2 regions of the Stenotrophomonas sp. STEN020 genome follow, and region 2 is predicted to be linked to the other one. Evidence: riboswitches for the same ligand, from Rfam matches in the RefSeq annotation. Region 2 holds a riboswitch; the other holds the start of a gene.
What was found. A riboswitch is a leader RNA that binds a small molecule or an ion and turns the genes downstream of it on or off. The one in region 2 is predicted to bind cobalamin.
Positions count from the first base shown of each region.

Region 1 (8,043 bases), on a different contig from region 2:
CCAAGGGCGCGCAGTGGATGCCTTGCGCCCGGCATGCGCCAGCTGCACGCCGATCGGCATGCTCGACCAGCGCCGTGCCGAGGCCAGCACCTTGCACAAGGCAGCTTCAGTAGCGTCGTCCCAGAGCCCGAGATCGGCCCAGCTGATGCGAGCACGTGGCTCGACCGCAGTGGCTTCGATGATCAACAGGCCGGCGCCGGACTGCGCCAACTGGCCCAGGTGGATCGTATGCCAATCGGTGGCCTGCCCATCCTGCGCCGAGTACTGGCACATCGGCGCGATGACGATGCGGTTGGCAAGAGACAGCGGACCTAGCGACAGCGGTGAGAAAAGCGTGCTCACGTGGGAGACGTCCATCAACAGTGGGGGCGCTCATTGCACGCCGTAGCCGGTCTTGATTCAACCAGCGTGATGGATCACTGCGTCTTGGTACCGTCCAACAGGAAGGCAAGTGCCTGGGCGCAGAGCATTTCCACCTTCAACGACAGCAGGTGATCGGCACGAGTGCGGCCGAGATTGACCGCGGCTATCGGCAAACCGGCCTTGGCAGCAGCATCGACGAAACGGAAACCCGAATACACCATCAGCGACGAACCCAGCACCAGTACCGCGTCGGAACGCTGCAGGTGCTCATGCACGGCAGCGACACGATCGCGCGGCACGTTCTCGCCGAAGAACACTACATCCGGCTTCAACACGCCGCCACATGCGTCGCAGGCAGGCACGCTGAACGCGGAGAAGTCGGCTTCCAGATCGGCGTCACCATCGGGCGCGATGCCCGCTTCCAGCACGTCCCAGCCGGGGTTGGCGCGCAGCAGGCGTTGTTGCAGCAGCTCACGCGGGCTGCGTGCTTCGCAACCCATGCAGCGCACCTGATCCAGACGGCCATGCAGGTCGATCACAGTCTGGCTGCCGGCAGCCTGATGCAGACAGTCCACGTTCTGGGTCAACAGCAGCTCGATGCGACCATCGGCTTCCAACGCCGCCAGCGCATGGTGCGTGCCATTGGGCAGTGCGCGGCCGAAGCGCGGCCAGCCCAGCAGGCTGCGCGCCCAGTAGCGCTTGCGCGTTGCCTCCTCGCCCATGAACGCCTGATAGGTCACCGGCGGCGTGCGCTTCCATTGGCCATCGCTGTCGCGGTAGTCGGGAATACCGGAATCGGTGCTGCAGCCGGCGCCGGTGACTACAAACAGACGCCGGTGACCGGCAATGAACTGCGGCAGCTCGGTAATGACTGCCGGTGATAAGCGCCCAGCCTGTGCCGGTGAAGTGGTCATCGCCGTACGGCTCAGGCCTGCGTCGGCAGCGCCGGCACGGTGGTCGGATGACCTTCGCCATCCAGCGCGATCATCACGAAGGTGCCTTTGGTGCAGAGCTCTCGTGCGCCGTTGTGCAGGTCTTCGGCAATCAGCTCGACTTCCACATGCATCGAGCTGCGGCCAACCTTGACCACCCGGCCGATGGTTTCCACCATTTGCCCGATACGGATCGGCAGCTTGAAATCGACCTGGTCCGAGCGTGCGGTGACCACGGTGCAACGCGAATAACGGGCAGCGGCAAGAAAGGCCGCCTTGTCCATCCACGCCAGTGCCTGGCCGCCGAACAGCGTGCCCATATGGTTGGTGTGGTTGGGGAATACGATTTCCGCCATGCGGACTTCGACCGGCGGATTGGTTTCGACGATGGGGGTCATGGAGGCATCACCTGTAAGTTGGCGCCGATGATACGCCCGCGAAGCTGTGCAGCCGGTGAGTGCTCTGCCCCCTCCCTTCGGCGCAGCCGAGGGGAGGGCTGGGGAGGGGTGCCTTTGCTGTTGCTGTTGCCGGTGGTTTCCGCAAAAAACTGCAATCGGGCGCTACGTGTAGAGCCCGAAGTACCCCTCCCCAACCCTCCCCTTCACCTGCGGTGAAAGGGAGGGAGACAAGCACCCCTCCCCTGCGCTTCGCGCAAGGGAGGGAGTCGATCAGAACGCCATATCAAACGCCACTTCACCCTGCACGCCCACCTGGTAGGCGGAGGCGCGGCGCTCGAAGAAGTTGGTCAGTTCCTGCACGTCCTGCAATTCCATGAACGGCAGCGGGTTACGCACGTTGTACTTCTTGGCCATGCCCAGCTTCAGGAAATGGTTGTCGGCGCAGTGCTGCAGGTACTCGCGCATGTCGCGGGTGGAGATACCTGCGACGCCACCGGACAGCACGTCCTCGGCGAACTGCACTTCGCACTCGATGGCCTCTTCCAGCATCTGGTAGACCTCCTGCTCCATCTTCGCGTCGAACAGATCGGGTTCTTCAGCGCGGATCTTGCGCACGCACTCGAACGCGAACTCCATGTGGCAGCTCTCGTCGCGGAACACCCAGTTGGTGCCCGACGCCAGGCCCGGCAGCAGGCCACGCGAACGGAAGTAATACACGTAGGCAAACGCGGCAAAGAAGAACAGGCCTTCGATGCAGGCAGCGAAGCAGATCTGGTTGAGCAGGAACTGGCGGCGGTCGTCGCGGGTTTCCAGGCGCTTGGTTTCCTGCAGCGCATCGATCCACTTGAAGCAGAACGCCGCCTTCTTCTTGATCGAGTCGATGTTCTCGACCGCGGCGAAGGCCTTGAAGCGCTCTTCCGGATCCGGCAGGTAGTTGTCCAGCAGGGTCAGGTAGAACTGCACGTGCAGCGCTTCTTCATACAGCTGGCGCGACAGGTACATGCGCGCTTCCGGTGCGTTGAGGTGCTGGTACAGGTTCAGCACCAGGTTGTTCGACACGATCGAGTCGCCGGTGGCGAAGAACGCGACCAGGCGATGGATCAGGTGCTGGTCGGCCGGCGACATCTTCTGGTGCAGGTCGGTGATGTCGATCTGGAAATTGATCTCCTCCACCGTCCAGGTGTTCTTGATGGCGTTGCGGTACATCTCGTAGAAGTCCGGGTAACGCATCGGACGCAGGGTCAGCTCGAAGCCGGGATCGAGCAGCATTTGACGGGATTCATTGGACATGGGGGTTTCTCCTTTCCCTTCTCCCTGCGGGAGAAGAGCCTGTCCCCGCGAAGGCGGGGATGCCCCGAAGGGGCGGATGAGGGTTGGTTGTTGAAGGTTTGGGTCTGCTTGCTTTCAGAGCGCCCTCACCCCAACCCCTCTCCCGCGGGCGGGAGAGGGGCTTATGCAGTGCTTACTGGCAGGCTTCGCAGGCTTCCGGGTTTTCCAGTGAGCAGGCCACGGCTTCCACCGGGGTGTAGCTGCTGACCGTGGTCTTGGCGATCTTGGTGGCCGGACGCGAACGCAGGTAATACGTGGTCTTGATGCCCTGCTTCCAGGCGTACATGTACATGGACGACATCGCGCCGATGTTCGGGCTTTCCATGAACAGGTTGAGCGAGGCGGACTGGTCGATATAGGCACCGCGTGCGGCGGCCATGTCGATCAGCGAACGCATCGGCAGTTCCCATGCAGTGCGGTAGATGTGGCGCAGGGTTTCCGGGATCTGCGGCAGGCTCTGGATGGAACCGTCGGCCAGCTTGATCGCATCGCGCACTTCCGGCGTCCACAGGCCCAGTTGCTTCAGCTCGGCCACCAGATGGCGGTTGATCTGCAGGAAGTCGCCCGACAGGGTCTCGCGCTTGAACAGGTTGGACACCTGCGGCTCGACGCACTCATAGCAACCGGCGATCGAGGCGATGGTCGCGGTCGGCGCGATCGCGATGATCAGCGAGTTGCGCAGGCCGTGCTGCTTGATGCGCTCACGCAGTGCATCCCAACGCTCGACGTCGTCCGGCACCACGTTCCACGCATCGAACTGCAGCTCGCCGTGGGCAGCGCGGGTGTCGTTGAACGAGGGGTGCTTGCCGCGTTCCTGGGCCAGTTCGCAGGACACTTCCAGCGCGTGGAAATAGATGGCTTCGGCGATCTTGGTCGACAGCGCGCGTGCTTCGGCAGAGTCGAATGCCATGCGCTTGCGGAAGAACACGTCCTGCAGGCCCATGCAGCCCAGGCCGACCGGGCGCCAGCGTAGGTTGCCGCGGCGTGCGGTTTCGATCGGGTAGAAGTTCAGGTCGATGACGCGGTCAAGCTGGCGCACGGCCAGACGCACGGTCTCGGCCAGCTTCTCGAAATCGAAATCGCCATGCGCGTCGAGGTGGTTGCCGAGGTTGATCGAGCCCAGGTTGCAGACCGCGGTCTCGTCGTTGGAGGTGATCTCCAGGATCTCGGTGCACAGGTTGGACAGATGGATCACGTTGCCGGCGCGCAGGGTCTGGTTGCTGGCCAGGTTGCACTTGTCCTTGAACGTCATCCAACCGTTACCGGTCTCGGCCAGGGTGCGCATCATCCGCGAGTACAGCTTGCGTGCCGACACCGTCTTGCGCGCCTTGCCCTGGGTTTCCGCCTGCACATAGGCCTGCTCGAAGGCCGGGCCGAACAGGTCGGTCAGCTCCGGCACCACGCGCGGATCGAACAGCGACCATTCCTGGTCGGCTTCGACGCGCTGCATGAACAGGTCCGGCACCCAGTTGGCCAGGTTGAGGTTGTGGGTACGGCGCGAGTCGTCACCGGCGTTGTCGCGCAGTTCGAGGAAGTCCTCGATGTCGGCATGCCAGGTTTCCAGATACACGCAGGCCGCGCCCTTGCGCTTGCCGCCCTGGTTGACCGCAGCCACCGAGGAATCCAGCGTCTTCAGCCACGGCACGATGCCATTGGAGTGACCGTTGGTCGACTTGATCAGCGAGCCGCGCGAACGCACGCGGGTATAGCTGACACCGATGCCGCCGCTGAACTTGGACAGCTGGGCGATATCGGCATAGCGGTCGTAAATGGATTCCAGCGAATCCTGCGGCGAGTCCAGCAGGAAGCACGAGGACAGCTGCTCGTGGCTGGTGCCGGCATTGAACAGGGTCGGGCTGGACGGCAGGTAATCCAGGCTGCCCAGGCGCTGGTACAGCGCCAGGGCTTCGGGCACGTCCTCGCTCAGCGCGCTGGCAATGCGCAGGAAGAACTGCTGCGGGGTCTCGATGACCTTGCGCGAATGCGGATGCCGCAGCAGGTAGCGGTCATACATGGTGCGCAGGCCGAAGTAATCGAAGTTCAGGTCGTAGCCCGGATCGATCGCATCGTTGAGCTTGCGTGCGTTCACCTGCACGAAGTTGAGCAGGCGATCGTTGATCAGGCCGACTTCGTGGCCACGGCCAACCGACTGCGAGAACGCATGGATTTCCTGGCCGGAGACTTCCTTGCCGATGAAGTTGGCCAGCAGGCGCGCGGCCAGGCGGCCGTACTCGGGCTCTTCACCGATCAGCAGGGCGGCGGTACGGATCGACAGCTCATCCAGTTCCTGGGTGCTGGCGCCGTTGTACAGGCCGGAGATGGTGCGCGTGGCCACCCGCATCGGGTCCACCGCGTGCAGGCCTTCGCAGCAACGCTGGATGGCGCGGACAATCTTGTTGAGGTCTACCGGCTCGGTGCTGCCATTGCGCTTGGTCACGCTCATGGCGGTGGCGGTCGGCGGCGGGGTCAGTTCAAAACCGGCTTCAGCCGGAGCGACGTCAGTATGAGTGGCAGTCACGACGATGGTGTCCTTGCAAACGTTATGCACGCAGCTCCTGCCCGCGCAGGAAGCAGAGCCGGTACGGAACCGCGAGCATGGAAGGACGGCGTCGCAGCAGCCGCGACAGCGCACGACCAAGAGTCGGCAGCAGCCACAGCACCACGTCACCAGCCGTCTTCCCCTCGAAGACACCGCAGCCGGCACCACGCGGTGTGCATCGCGTGGCTGTCGGCAGGTCTTCGGACTCATGGGCAGGAAGGCGGGGGCCTTCTCCTACTCCGCCGCTTCCCAAGGCGTTTGCCTCAGTGCTGTTGGCGGGGTCGTTCCCAATTACCGCTGCGGGGCAGTGCCGGACTAGCCTTGAAGGCATCACCAGCTTCCCTATTAATCCGACGGAAAAATCCCGCCAGAACCGACGGAGCACAAGATAGTGGGGGTGTATGACAGGGTCAACACCAAATCTAGTATTTCTTTGCCAAGCCTTGCGGCACAAGGCTTGGACTGTCTGCCGCCCCGGCCGGACACTGCAACCTGCTGGAACGGAGTGCGCAGTCAAGCCTTTTGCAGAGTTTTTTTGTAGGGAAACCACCTGTCTTGATTACGTAAATTTCTGATGAAATTTACGGGTATGACTTCCGGCCGGCGCCGCCCTTGCCGCGAACCGCCAAGCTGGCCGCACCCTCCCGCCACGAGCTCCCCGCCATGCGCCTGCCGCCCATCGCCACTTCGTTGGCCCTGCTGCTACCGCTGGCGGCCATGGCCGCACCGGTCAAGGCGCCGGAGCTTTCCGCCGATCAATGCGGCGTGTCCACCGACTACGACGTGCTGGTCGACGGCGGCGGCATCTGGCTGCGCCGCGATACGCTGCCGATGCGCGAGATCGTGTTCCACGACGGCCAGCTGAGCATAGACAACCGCATGCAGACGGTATCGCCCGCCGATGCACAACGCCTGCGCGCACTGGAGAACGGCGTGCGCCAGCTGATGCCGGCGGTCACCGGCATCGCCAACGAGTCGGTTGGCATCAGCTTCGACACACTGGACTCGGTTTACGAAGGCCTGACCGGCAACGCCAACTCGCGCAAGGTCCGCAAGTTGCGCAAGGAGGCCGAACGCTTTGTCGAGCAGACAATCGGCCGCGGCCGCTGGGAGCAGGAATTGTTCAATGAAGGGTTCGAAACCCGGGTGCAGGATGCTGCCGAAAGCCTGAGCGGCTCCATCGCGCGCAGCATGCTATGGGCGGTATTTACCGGTGGCGAGGACAAACTGGATGCGCGCGCAGACAAACTAGATGCCGAACTTGAGCAGCGCCTGGAAGGGCGCGCTGCCGCCCTGGAGCAGCACGCGCGGTCGTTGTGCACGCAGGTACAGGCACTGGACCGCTTGCAGTCGGCATTGGAGTTCCGTCTTGATGGCCAGCCGCTGCAGATGATGCGTGTGAACGGAGATGGCGCGACGATGGCGGCGCGCGAGCACGGCCAGGACAACAGCATCCCGCTGCCAGCGAGGTAAAACCCGCTTTTGGTAGTGCCGCGACCAGCTCGGGACCGACACAAACAGCTAGAGCCCCCACCCACACTCGGGGGGCGCCCCCGCGCCCCCCGCGCGGCCGCCCCCCCCCCCCCACCCCCCCCCCCCCCCCCCCCCCCCCCCCCCACTACAGGGCTTGGCTTTGTAGGAGCGGCGTGCGCCGCGAAGCTGGCAATGGACGAACGACCCCAAAGCTTACCCCTCCCCAACCCTCCCCTTGCCTGCGGCAAAGGGAGGGGGCAGAAGCTCATCCCTTCGGCAACTGCGCCAGCTCCTCGCGCACCAGCTTCACCACCAGCTTGTCCAAGGTATCGACCGAATAGTTTTCAACTTCGTGCACAGTCTCGCTGCCGGGGCCGCTGGAAGGATCACGGGCATCCTTATAGGTAAGGAAGATGAAACGCCCGCCGGTGTACTGCGCGATCTGCCGCTGCGCGATCTCACCGGTGGTGTCCTGGCCGGATGCCGCCACGCTCAATACCTTGATGCCCTTGCCCAGCGCCGCCAGCATGGTCTGCTCGTAACGCGGCTGCGGGTAATCCATGTGCGGCGGCGCATCGGCCAGTGACACCAGCAGGCGAGTGGTCGAGGCACCGCGCCAGTTCATCGCCTGCACCGCATGGTCGAAGGCCTCGTTCATTGCTTCCGGGTAATCGCCGCCACCATTGGCCTGCACGCCATTCAGCACTTTCTGGAAGCCAGCAACGTTGTCGCTCAGGTCCCAGCCACGCACAAAGTATTCGTCGCCGCGGTCGCGGTAGGTCACCAGTCCCAGGCAGATGTCCGGGTTGGACGGCAGCTGGGCGATGTCGCGCACGATGCCCTGCAGCGAGTCGCGCAGCTTGTCGATTTCATCGGCCATCGAACCGGTGGCATCGACCATGAACACCAGGTCGAGCTTGGCGCGCGCCGGCAGCGGCGCATCGGCCACCACCACCTGCACGGCATTCTTCTGCCCGCGCTGCAGGGTCGAGGTCACGGTCTTGCCGGC
Region 1 is NZ_JBRREI010000005.1:121,554-129,596, forward strand. It holds gene ACVOLZ_RS03995 (NADH:flavin oxidoreductase/NADH oxidase) at 1-342, opposite strand, end outside; gene ACVOLZ_RS04000 (NAD-dependent protein deacetylase) at 417-1,277, opposite strand; gene ACVOLZ_RS04005 (acyl-CoA thioesterase) at 1,289-1,693, opposite strand; gene ACVOLZ_RS04010 (ribonucleotide-diphosphate reductase subunit beta) at 1,964-2,983, opposite strand; gene ACVOLZ_RS04015 (ribonucleoside-diphosphate reductase subunit alpha) at 3,156-5,465, opposite strand; cobalamin riboswitch at 5,737-5,954, opposite strand; gene ACVOLZ_RS04020 (DUF2884 family protein) at 6,225-7,034, shown strand; gene ACVOLZ_RS04025 (VWA domain-containing protein) at 7,300-8,043, opposite strand, start outside.
Region 1: another riboswitch for cobalamin. It lies ahead of ACVOLZ_RS04015 (ribonucleoside-diphosphate reductase subunit alpha); the one in region 2 lies ahead of btuB (TonB-dependent vitamin B12 receptor).

Region 2 (8,043 bases):
CAGCCTGAACAATACTTTCTGCGATCTGGTCACCCGTGACTCGGCCGGCGACATCGTAGAAGTCGCCGTGCAACAGTTGAACCTGTCGCAGAGCATCGCCCGTGGCGTGGACATCAATGCCAACTGGTACTACGACCTGGGAGGTGTAGCCAATTCCAATGCGGGCCGCATCCTGGTGGACCTCAGCTACGGCCGGACCCTGGAACGCAAGTTTGTCGCCGACCCGTTGAATCCAGACGACGAATGGGATTACCTGACGCTGTGGGGCACGCCGAAGTGGAAGGGCACGGTACGTACCGGTTGGTCCAATCCCAAGGCCAGTTTCTACTGGACCCTGCGGCACGTATCGAAGATGCGTGGCAGCAATACCTCTACCGCAAGCTACGAGCGTGAGTGGGCCGGCAATACCTTCTACAGCGACTTTTACGCCAGCTATCAGCTCACGCCGAAATTCAGTGTGTTCGGTGGCATGAACAATGTGTTTGATCGCGCGCCGCCACGGGTGCCGGGTGCCGAGGCAGGCGGTGCCGGTTTCAATCAGACCGGCTACCAGGCAGCGGTGTATGACGTGCTCGGCCGTACCTTCAACATCGGCGTACGCATGAAGCTGTAACGATCTTTGGCGACTGCATAAAGAGCAGGGCCGACGGGATGACCGTCGGCCCTGCTTGTTCTCGCGCTGCTGGAAACCGCAGCAGTGCTGCGGCTTCGCTGACTCAGTTGGCCTTGCTGTTGTAACGCAGGGTCAGCTGGTACTCGCGGCCCGGCTGGTTGTACCAGGCAACGGTTTCGTACTCGCGGTCGAATACGTTGGCGGCCTTGGCCTGCAGGCTCCAGGCATCGTTGATGGCGTATTCAACGCGCACATCCATGGTGCCGTAGCCGGCCAGACGCACGCTGTTGGCGGCATCGTCGAAGCGGTGGCCGCTGCCGGCAGCGGTCACGCCCAGACGCAGCGGGCCAAAGCGCTTGTCCACGTCCAGACGGCCGCTGGTGCGTGCCCGACGCGGCAGCAGGTTGTCGTAGGTAGCCGCACTGGCAATGTGGTCGCGCGGGTCGGTGAAGCTGGCCTGGGCGTTGATGTCGAAGCCGGCCAGCGACAGATAGCCGGTCAGCTCGGCACCACGGATGCGGGCCTCGGCGATGTTGTACGGGGTGAAGGTGCTGTCCAGTGCAATCAGCTGGTCAATGCGGGTTTCATAGGCATTGAAGGTCCAGTTCCAGGCGTCGGCATACTGCGCGATGCCGATGTTCAGGCTCTTGGACTTCTCCGGCTTCAGCTCGGCGTTGTTGTAGCAGCCCCACGGCGAGCACGGGTAGTACAGATCATTGAAGGTCGGTGCCTTGAAGCCGGTGCCGGCATTGGCGGTCAGGCGGAAGCCGTTGCCAAAGGCAAAGCCGTAGCCAAGGCTGCCGGTGGTGTGGCTACCGAACTGTTCGTTGTCGTCATTGCGCACGCTGGCCTGCAGCGTATGTGCGCCGAACTGTCCCTGGTACTCGGCGAACACGCCGGTGTTGTCGCGGCTGTCGGTGATGTAGGCCGTGGTGCCGGTGACCTTGTCCTTTTGCCAGTCGGCGCCGGCGCTGAGTTGCTGGCCTTCGGCGAACAGGAAGTCACCTTGCACGCTGGCGGTGTCACGGCGGCTGTCCAGGGTGCTGACGAAGCTGCGGTTGCCGTTGCTGGCAAGGTAGCCATCGGCCTGCTCGTTGTTGCGGCCAACCAGTGCGGTCAGCTGGAAGGCGTCGCTGTGCACCCACTTCAGCTTGCTGCCGATCACCTGCTGGCGGTTGTCCGATTCATTGCTGGTGCTGCCATCAAACTGGTTGCGGCTGTTGGCATTGAGCACGTGGCCTTCCAGGCTCAGCGTCTCGGTCAGGGCATAGCCGCCGCGGACATTGATGGAGGTGTTGCGGTAACCGTCACGGTCCGGTTCGTTGGTGAAGCAGCCGGCACCGGCCCAGGTCGTTGCGTCGTAGAAACCGCGGCAGGCGTTGATGCCATCGGTCTCCTGGTAGCCGCCCTGGGCCGAGATCCAGCCGCGCTCGCCGCGGTTGCTGAAGCCGGCGCTGACCTGACGCAGGTTGTTGCTACCGGCGGTGATCGCCAGGTTCTGCTGCAGGCCCTTGCCGGCGTTGCGGGTGAATATCTGGATCACGCCGCCAATGGCCTCGGAGCCGTACAGGCTCGAGCGCGGGCCGCGCACGATTTCAATGCGCTCGATCTGGTCGATCGGCAGTTCCTGCAGCGGCGGCATGCCACTGGTTGCCGAGCCGATACGCACACCATCCACCAGCACCAGCACCTGGCTGGAGCTGGTGCCGCGCATGAACAGCGAGGTCAGCTTGCCCATGCCACCGGAGTTGTTGATGTCCAGGCCCGCACGGCCGCGCAGCAGGTCCTGCAGCGAGCTGGCCTGGCTGCGGTCGATCTGCGCACGGTCGATGACCTGCACCGGCACCACGCTGTTCTCGATCGAGATCGGGGTGCGGGTCGCGGTGACGGTGACGTCGTCCAGCTCGGTCGGTGCGTTCTGTGCAGCGGCAACGCCCGGCAATGCCAGGGCAAGGGCGAGCGAAAGGGTGTGGTAAGACAGTTTCATGGAAGCTCCTGGGCCTGCACGCTCCCGCGCAGGCGGATGGGGGAGGCTGCCAGAAGAGGGAGAAGACGGAGGCGGCGCACACGGCGCTACAGCCGCCGCCATGCCCTCCGCATCGCAACCAGTCAGCTTTCGGGCCGGTCTCCGGACTCGCAGGCGAGGCGGCGTGTGCCGCTTCCGTCCAGACGCCTTCCCGTGCCGTGCACAGTGGCGCCATGTCTGGACTTGTCCTGCTTACCGTTGCGGGGGCAGTGCCGGAATGGCGACACGCTGGAGCGAGCTCTAGCAGTGTGCGGCACCGGCTTCCCGTTTCAACCGACCAGCAATGCCGGGCGGTCACCTGAAAGTGCGCGCATTCTATGCCATTGCTGGCAGCGTTGCCGGAATGGGCGGTAACGGCGGCCGTACCGTTGCGTTTGTAGCCAAGGTGCAAAGCAACCTGGGCAAGCGCAGCGAACCCGGGAAGTGCAGGGCGCTGCAGCCCGCATCAATGCTGCAATCGCATTCCCCGGGAGCGCTGCGCTTACACGGGCTACGTGTTGGTCGAGTTGGGTTTGAGCAGTGACTGCCGAAGCAGCTCATGCGCAGCACTGTTGCTGAATGGCTAGAATGCGCGCTGCAAACGCAGTATCGGAAGTGTCGTGACAGAAACATGGTACGGGCAGGCCTGCGGCCAGCCTTCGCAGGAATACCGGCAGCGTGCCCTGCTGCGCCAGCGCCAGCTGACCAAGCCGGAAGGCGCTCTGGGTCGCTTGGAGACCTTGGCCGTTGAGTTGGCCGCGCTGCAAGGCGTGGATCAGCCGGTGGCGCAACGTGTGCCGGTGGTGGTGTTCGCTGGCGATCACGGCGTGACCGCGCAGGGCGTATCGGCCTACCCGGCGGAAGTGACGGTGCAGATGCTGCATAACTTCGCCAGCGGTGGTGCTGCCATTGCGGTGCTGGCGCGCGAACTGGGCCTGCCGCTGCACCTATGGGATGTGGGCAGCCGCGCCACCGCGCCGATTGCCGGTGTGGTCAGTGCCAAGACGTTGCACGGCACTGCTGACTTCAGCACCGCCCAGGCGATGTCGGCTGCCGATCTGGATGCTGCCTTCGATGCCGGTCGCCGTGCGGTGGACGCCGCCTGCGCCGACGGTGCCGATCTTCTGGTGTTCGGCGAGATGGGCATCGGCAACACCACCGCCGCTAGTGCCATCGCCGCTGTGCTTGGCCCGTTGCCGCTGGACGAGCTGGTCGGCGCCGGTACCGGCTTGGACGCAGTGCGCATGGTGCAGAAGAAGAATCTCATCGCACGCGCGTTGAGCCTGCACGGCGAACTGATCGATACGGCCGAATCGCCCGGTTGCGAAGCATTGCAGCGTGTGGGTGGATTGGAGATCGCAGCGATCAGCGCGGCGATGATTGCCGCTGCGCAGCGCCGTATTCCGGTGCTGGTGGATGGCTTCATCGTCTCTGCTGCGGCATTGGCCGCAGTACGTATCAACCCGAGTCTGCGGCCGTGGCTGCTGTTCTCGCATCAATCGGCCGAGCGCGGTCATATCCGCCTGTTGGAAACACTGCAGGCGCAGCCGTTGCTGTCGTTGGACCTGCGTCTTGGCGAGGGCTCCGGTGCTGCGCTTGCGTTGCCATTGGTGCGCATGGCCTGTGCCCTGCACAACAGCATGGCGACATTTGCCGAAGCAGCGGTTGCTGATCGCGGTGGCGGCCGATGATTCTTGATCTGCTGAGGCATGCCTCGACTGGACGTGCAGGTCATCTGGACGGTCGTACCGATCCACCCTTGATCGAAGGCGCGATGGACGCCTTGTACCGTTGCCATGCCGGCATCGGCTGGAGCCGGGTGATCACATCGCCGCGTCGGCGCGCGCTGGATACCGCGCATGCGCTGGTAGCCGGCAGCAACCAGTTCTGCGAGATCCATCCGGATTGGGCCGAGCTCGACTTCGGCGACTGGGACGGGCTGCATTTCGACGAACTGCCGGCCGAGCAATTGGCCGGGTTCTATAGCGAGCCGCATGACGTGGTGCCGCCCAATGGCGAGTCCTGGCAGCAGTTCCAGGCGCGCGTGGAAGAACAGCTGCACCGGCTGGTGGACGAAGACGATGGCGACGGCCAGCCAGTACTAGTGGTCAGCCATGCCGGCGTGTTGCGGCTGGTGGTGTCGCGGGTCTGCGGCATGAGCCTGTCCTCGCTATGGGCGATGCGCATCGATTACGGCACCCGTGTGCGCCTGCGCGTGGAGCGTGGCGAAGACGGGCAGTTGTGGGGTGAACTGCTGGAGTTGCGACAACCATGATCGGACGCCGCCTGATCCTTGCCATTCAATTCCTGACCCGGCTGCCGACACCGCAGGTGCGTGACTTCCGCCAGGAAGACCTGAGCAGGTCGGCGGTGTACTACCCCTTGGTTGGCATCATCATCGGCGTGCTGCTGGCGCTACCGTTGTATGGTTTGGCTGATCGTCCATGGTTGGCCGGCGCATTGACCTTGCTGGTCTGGGTGTGGGTGACCGGCGCCTTGCATCTGGATGGCCTGGGCGATGTTGCCGATGCCTTTGGCGCGGCACATCGCAACCCGCAGCGCTTTCTGGAAGTACTCAAAGACCCGCATATGGGCGTGTTCGGCGTGGTCACGCTGATCATGCAGCTGCTGCTCAAGTTCGTGTTGCTGACCGAGCTTGCGGTGGGCCCGCTGTGGTTCGGCATCGTGCTGGTGCCGGCGTGGGCGCGTTGGGGCACCTTGTGGTGGAGCCAGCGCATACCGTCGCTGCATGGCGATGGTTTGGGTGAGCGCTTTTCCTGGCAGCTGCGACCGGCGGCGATGTGGTTGTGGGCTGCGTTGTTGGCTGCTATCAGCGTGTTTGTCGCCTGGCCGTTGTTGCTTGCACTGCTGCTGGTGCCGCTGGTCGCACTGTGGTGGAAGCGCAAGCTCGGCGGCATCTCGGGTGATGGGCTCGGCGCCAGCGTGGAAGTGGTGGAGACCTTGCTGCTGCTGACCCTGGTAGTCCTCGCACCGCTCGCCGCCGGGTTTGTAGGAGCGGCGTAAGCCGCGAAGCCACAGTCGCATCCGGAATCGTGCACTACGCAATCCAGAAAAATGGCCAGCTTCGCGGCTGACGCCGCTCCCACAAAAGTACCGGGCGGGCTTCAGTCCTCGAAGCGAATCTCGCTGTTTTCTTCTTCGTCGGCTTCGGCCTGCATATGCGTTTCATGCACCGGCCCGGCCTGTTGCCCTGCGCGTCCAGTAGGCAGGGCGCCAACGGCGATTTCATACTCGGCGACCAGCTGCTGGCGGCGTGCTTCGGGTATCTCCTGCCAATGGCAGCCGACCAGCGCACCTTCCAGCGAATACAGCAGGTTGAGACTGGGCTTGAAGCCGGCGCGGCGTACCTTCATGAACGCTGCAACCGGGCCGATCGCGCTCAGGTCCTGCTCGCTGCGCAAACCGACCTGACGCAGCCAGGCTGCACTCTTGGGGCCGATGTTGCGCAGCTTGGGTGCGCTCATTGCAGCGCCTCGACAAACACCTGTGCGATGGCTTCCAGCCCCAGCTGGTCATCGGCATCGAAACGCGCGATCACTGGACTGTCGATATCGAATACGCCGATCAATGTGCCGTTGTGGACCAAGGGCACCACCAGCTCCGAGCGTGAGGCCGAGTCGCAGGCGATATGGCCGGGGAACGCATCCACATCCTCGATGCGCTGGGTCTGGCGGCTGCTGGCAGCGGCGCCACACACGCCCTTGGACAGCGGAATGCGCACGCAGGCGGGCAGGCCCTGGAACGGGCCAACCACCAGCTCCTTGCCGTCGTAGAAGTAGAAACCCACCCAGTTGAGCTGCGGTAGTGCGTGGTAGACCAGTGCCGACAGATTGGCGGCGTTGGCAATACGGTCCGCTTCGCCATGGACGAGCGCGCGGGCCTGGGCCAGCAGCTGGGCGTATTGTTCCGGCTTGCTGCCGGTGAGGGTGTCGGTGTTGAACATCAGGAGAGTCTAGCCGCTGCGTGGTCGTCGAGTTTGCCAGCCGCTGCCGCCGAACGCAGCCATCGGCAATGGAATGCTGGATCGCAGGAAAAAAAAGACCCGGCAGCGGGAGGGAGCTACCGGGTCTGGGATTGCGCGGGGGAGGGACCGCGCAAATTCTGTTGTCTGGGTATCAGTCGGTTTTGCGCTCAGCCTTGGCGGGCTTGGCAGCGAACGGTTGGCGCACCAGTGCGCTCAATGCCTCGCTGGTCTTCAGGCTGAGCCCGACCACTTCCTGGTTGGCATTGGCCAGCCGTTCGATGTTTTCGCGCGCCAGCTGCATGCCCTTGGGCAGCAGCGCCTGCAGATCCGCCTGCGCACCGGCCTGGGCCAGTTCGCCGAAGAAGCCAGCCGCAGCGGTGGTGTTGCGCTCGAACGCGCGCAGTTGCACGCCAAACACGCTTTCAGCATTTTCCAAGGCGAGCCGATTGGCACGATTGGCGGCAGCGGCGAGCTGCTGGGTGTAACTGCTGAAGTCGTTGAACTGAGCGGACATCAAGGTGATCTGGTGGGTCTTGTTGCGTTGCAGCATAGCTTGGATTTTGCGCAGTGCAACATTAAATTCTGAACTGTTCAGAGTCTGTCCCTGTAGCGCCGAGCCGTGCTCGGCTGAGGGATTACCGGTAAAGCTTCTGCCGAGCATGGCTCGGCACTACCGCTCCCTCCCTTTGCCGAAGGCAAGGGGAGGGCTGGGGAGGGGTTGGCTTTTAGGCTTCATGCACGGCCGGCTTCGCGGCTTACGCCACTCCAACAAATGCCGCTGCGTGGTCGGGAAGGCGTTGTAGAGCCGAGCCATGCTCGGCTGAGGCATTCCCGGTAAAGCTTCTGCCGAGCATGGCTCGGCACTACAGGGCCGCTGTCAGGCGGCTTTGTCGCCCTTGTAGCTGCAGCCGGAGGTGCAGGTCTCATGTACGACCACTTCGCTGAGCAGTGGCAGTGCCGGCTTCAGCTTTTCCCAGATCCAGATCGCCAGGCGTTCGCTGGTGGGGTTTTCCAGGCCGGGGATGTCGTTGAGGTAGTTGTGGTCGAGCTGGTCGTAGAGCGGCTGGAAGGCGGCCTTCAGCTCGCTGAAGTCCATGATCCAGCCGGTCTCAGGGCCGGGTTCGCCGCTGACCCGCAGTTCCACTCGGAACGAGTGGCCGTGCAGGCGCGAGCACTTGTGGCCGACCGGGACGTTGGGCAGCCGGTGCGCGGCTTCGAGGGTGAAAACCTTGAAAATATCCATGGGCGCAATTGTAGGGTGCCGCCGTCGCTGCGCGTATGCGCCAGTGATGCCAGTCATATTTTCATATCCATCCTGATGAAGCGATGTAACGGATGGTTATGTGCGAATGCAACAAAGTGATTGGCCGGACATTTGACTGTCATGAGGTACTGCAGGGGTTGTCATTCACCTCTCCCCGGATTCCATGCCTACTCGTT
Region 2 is NZ_JBRREI010000050.1:20,211-28,253, forward strand. It holds gene ACVOLZ_RS17540 (TonB-dependent receptor domain-containing protein) at 1-613, shown strand, start outside; gene btuB (TonB-dependent vitamin B12 receptor) at 717-2,600, opposite strand; cobalamin riboswitch at 2,716-2,956, opposite strand; gene cobT (nicotinate-nucleotide--dimethylbenzimidazole phosphoribosyltransferase) at 3,239-4,309, shown strand; gene ACVOLZ_RS17555 (histidine phosphatase family protein) at 4,306-4,893, shown strand; gene cobS (adenosylcobinamide-GDP ribazoletransferase) at 4,890-5,642, shown strand; gene ACVOLZ_RS17565 (TfoX/Sxy family protein) at 5,744-6,103, opposite strand; gene ACVOLZ_RS17570 (GAF domain-containing protein) at 6,100-6,582, opposite strand; gene ACVOLZ_RS17575 (phasin family protein) at 6,755-7,117, opposite strand; gene queD (6-carboxytetrahydropterin synthase QueD) at 7,481-7,846, opposite strand; gene ACVOLZ_RS17585 (TonB-dependent receptor) at 8,031-8,043, shown strand, end outside.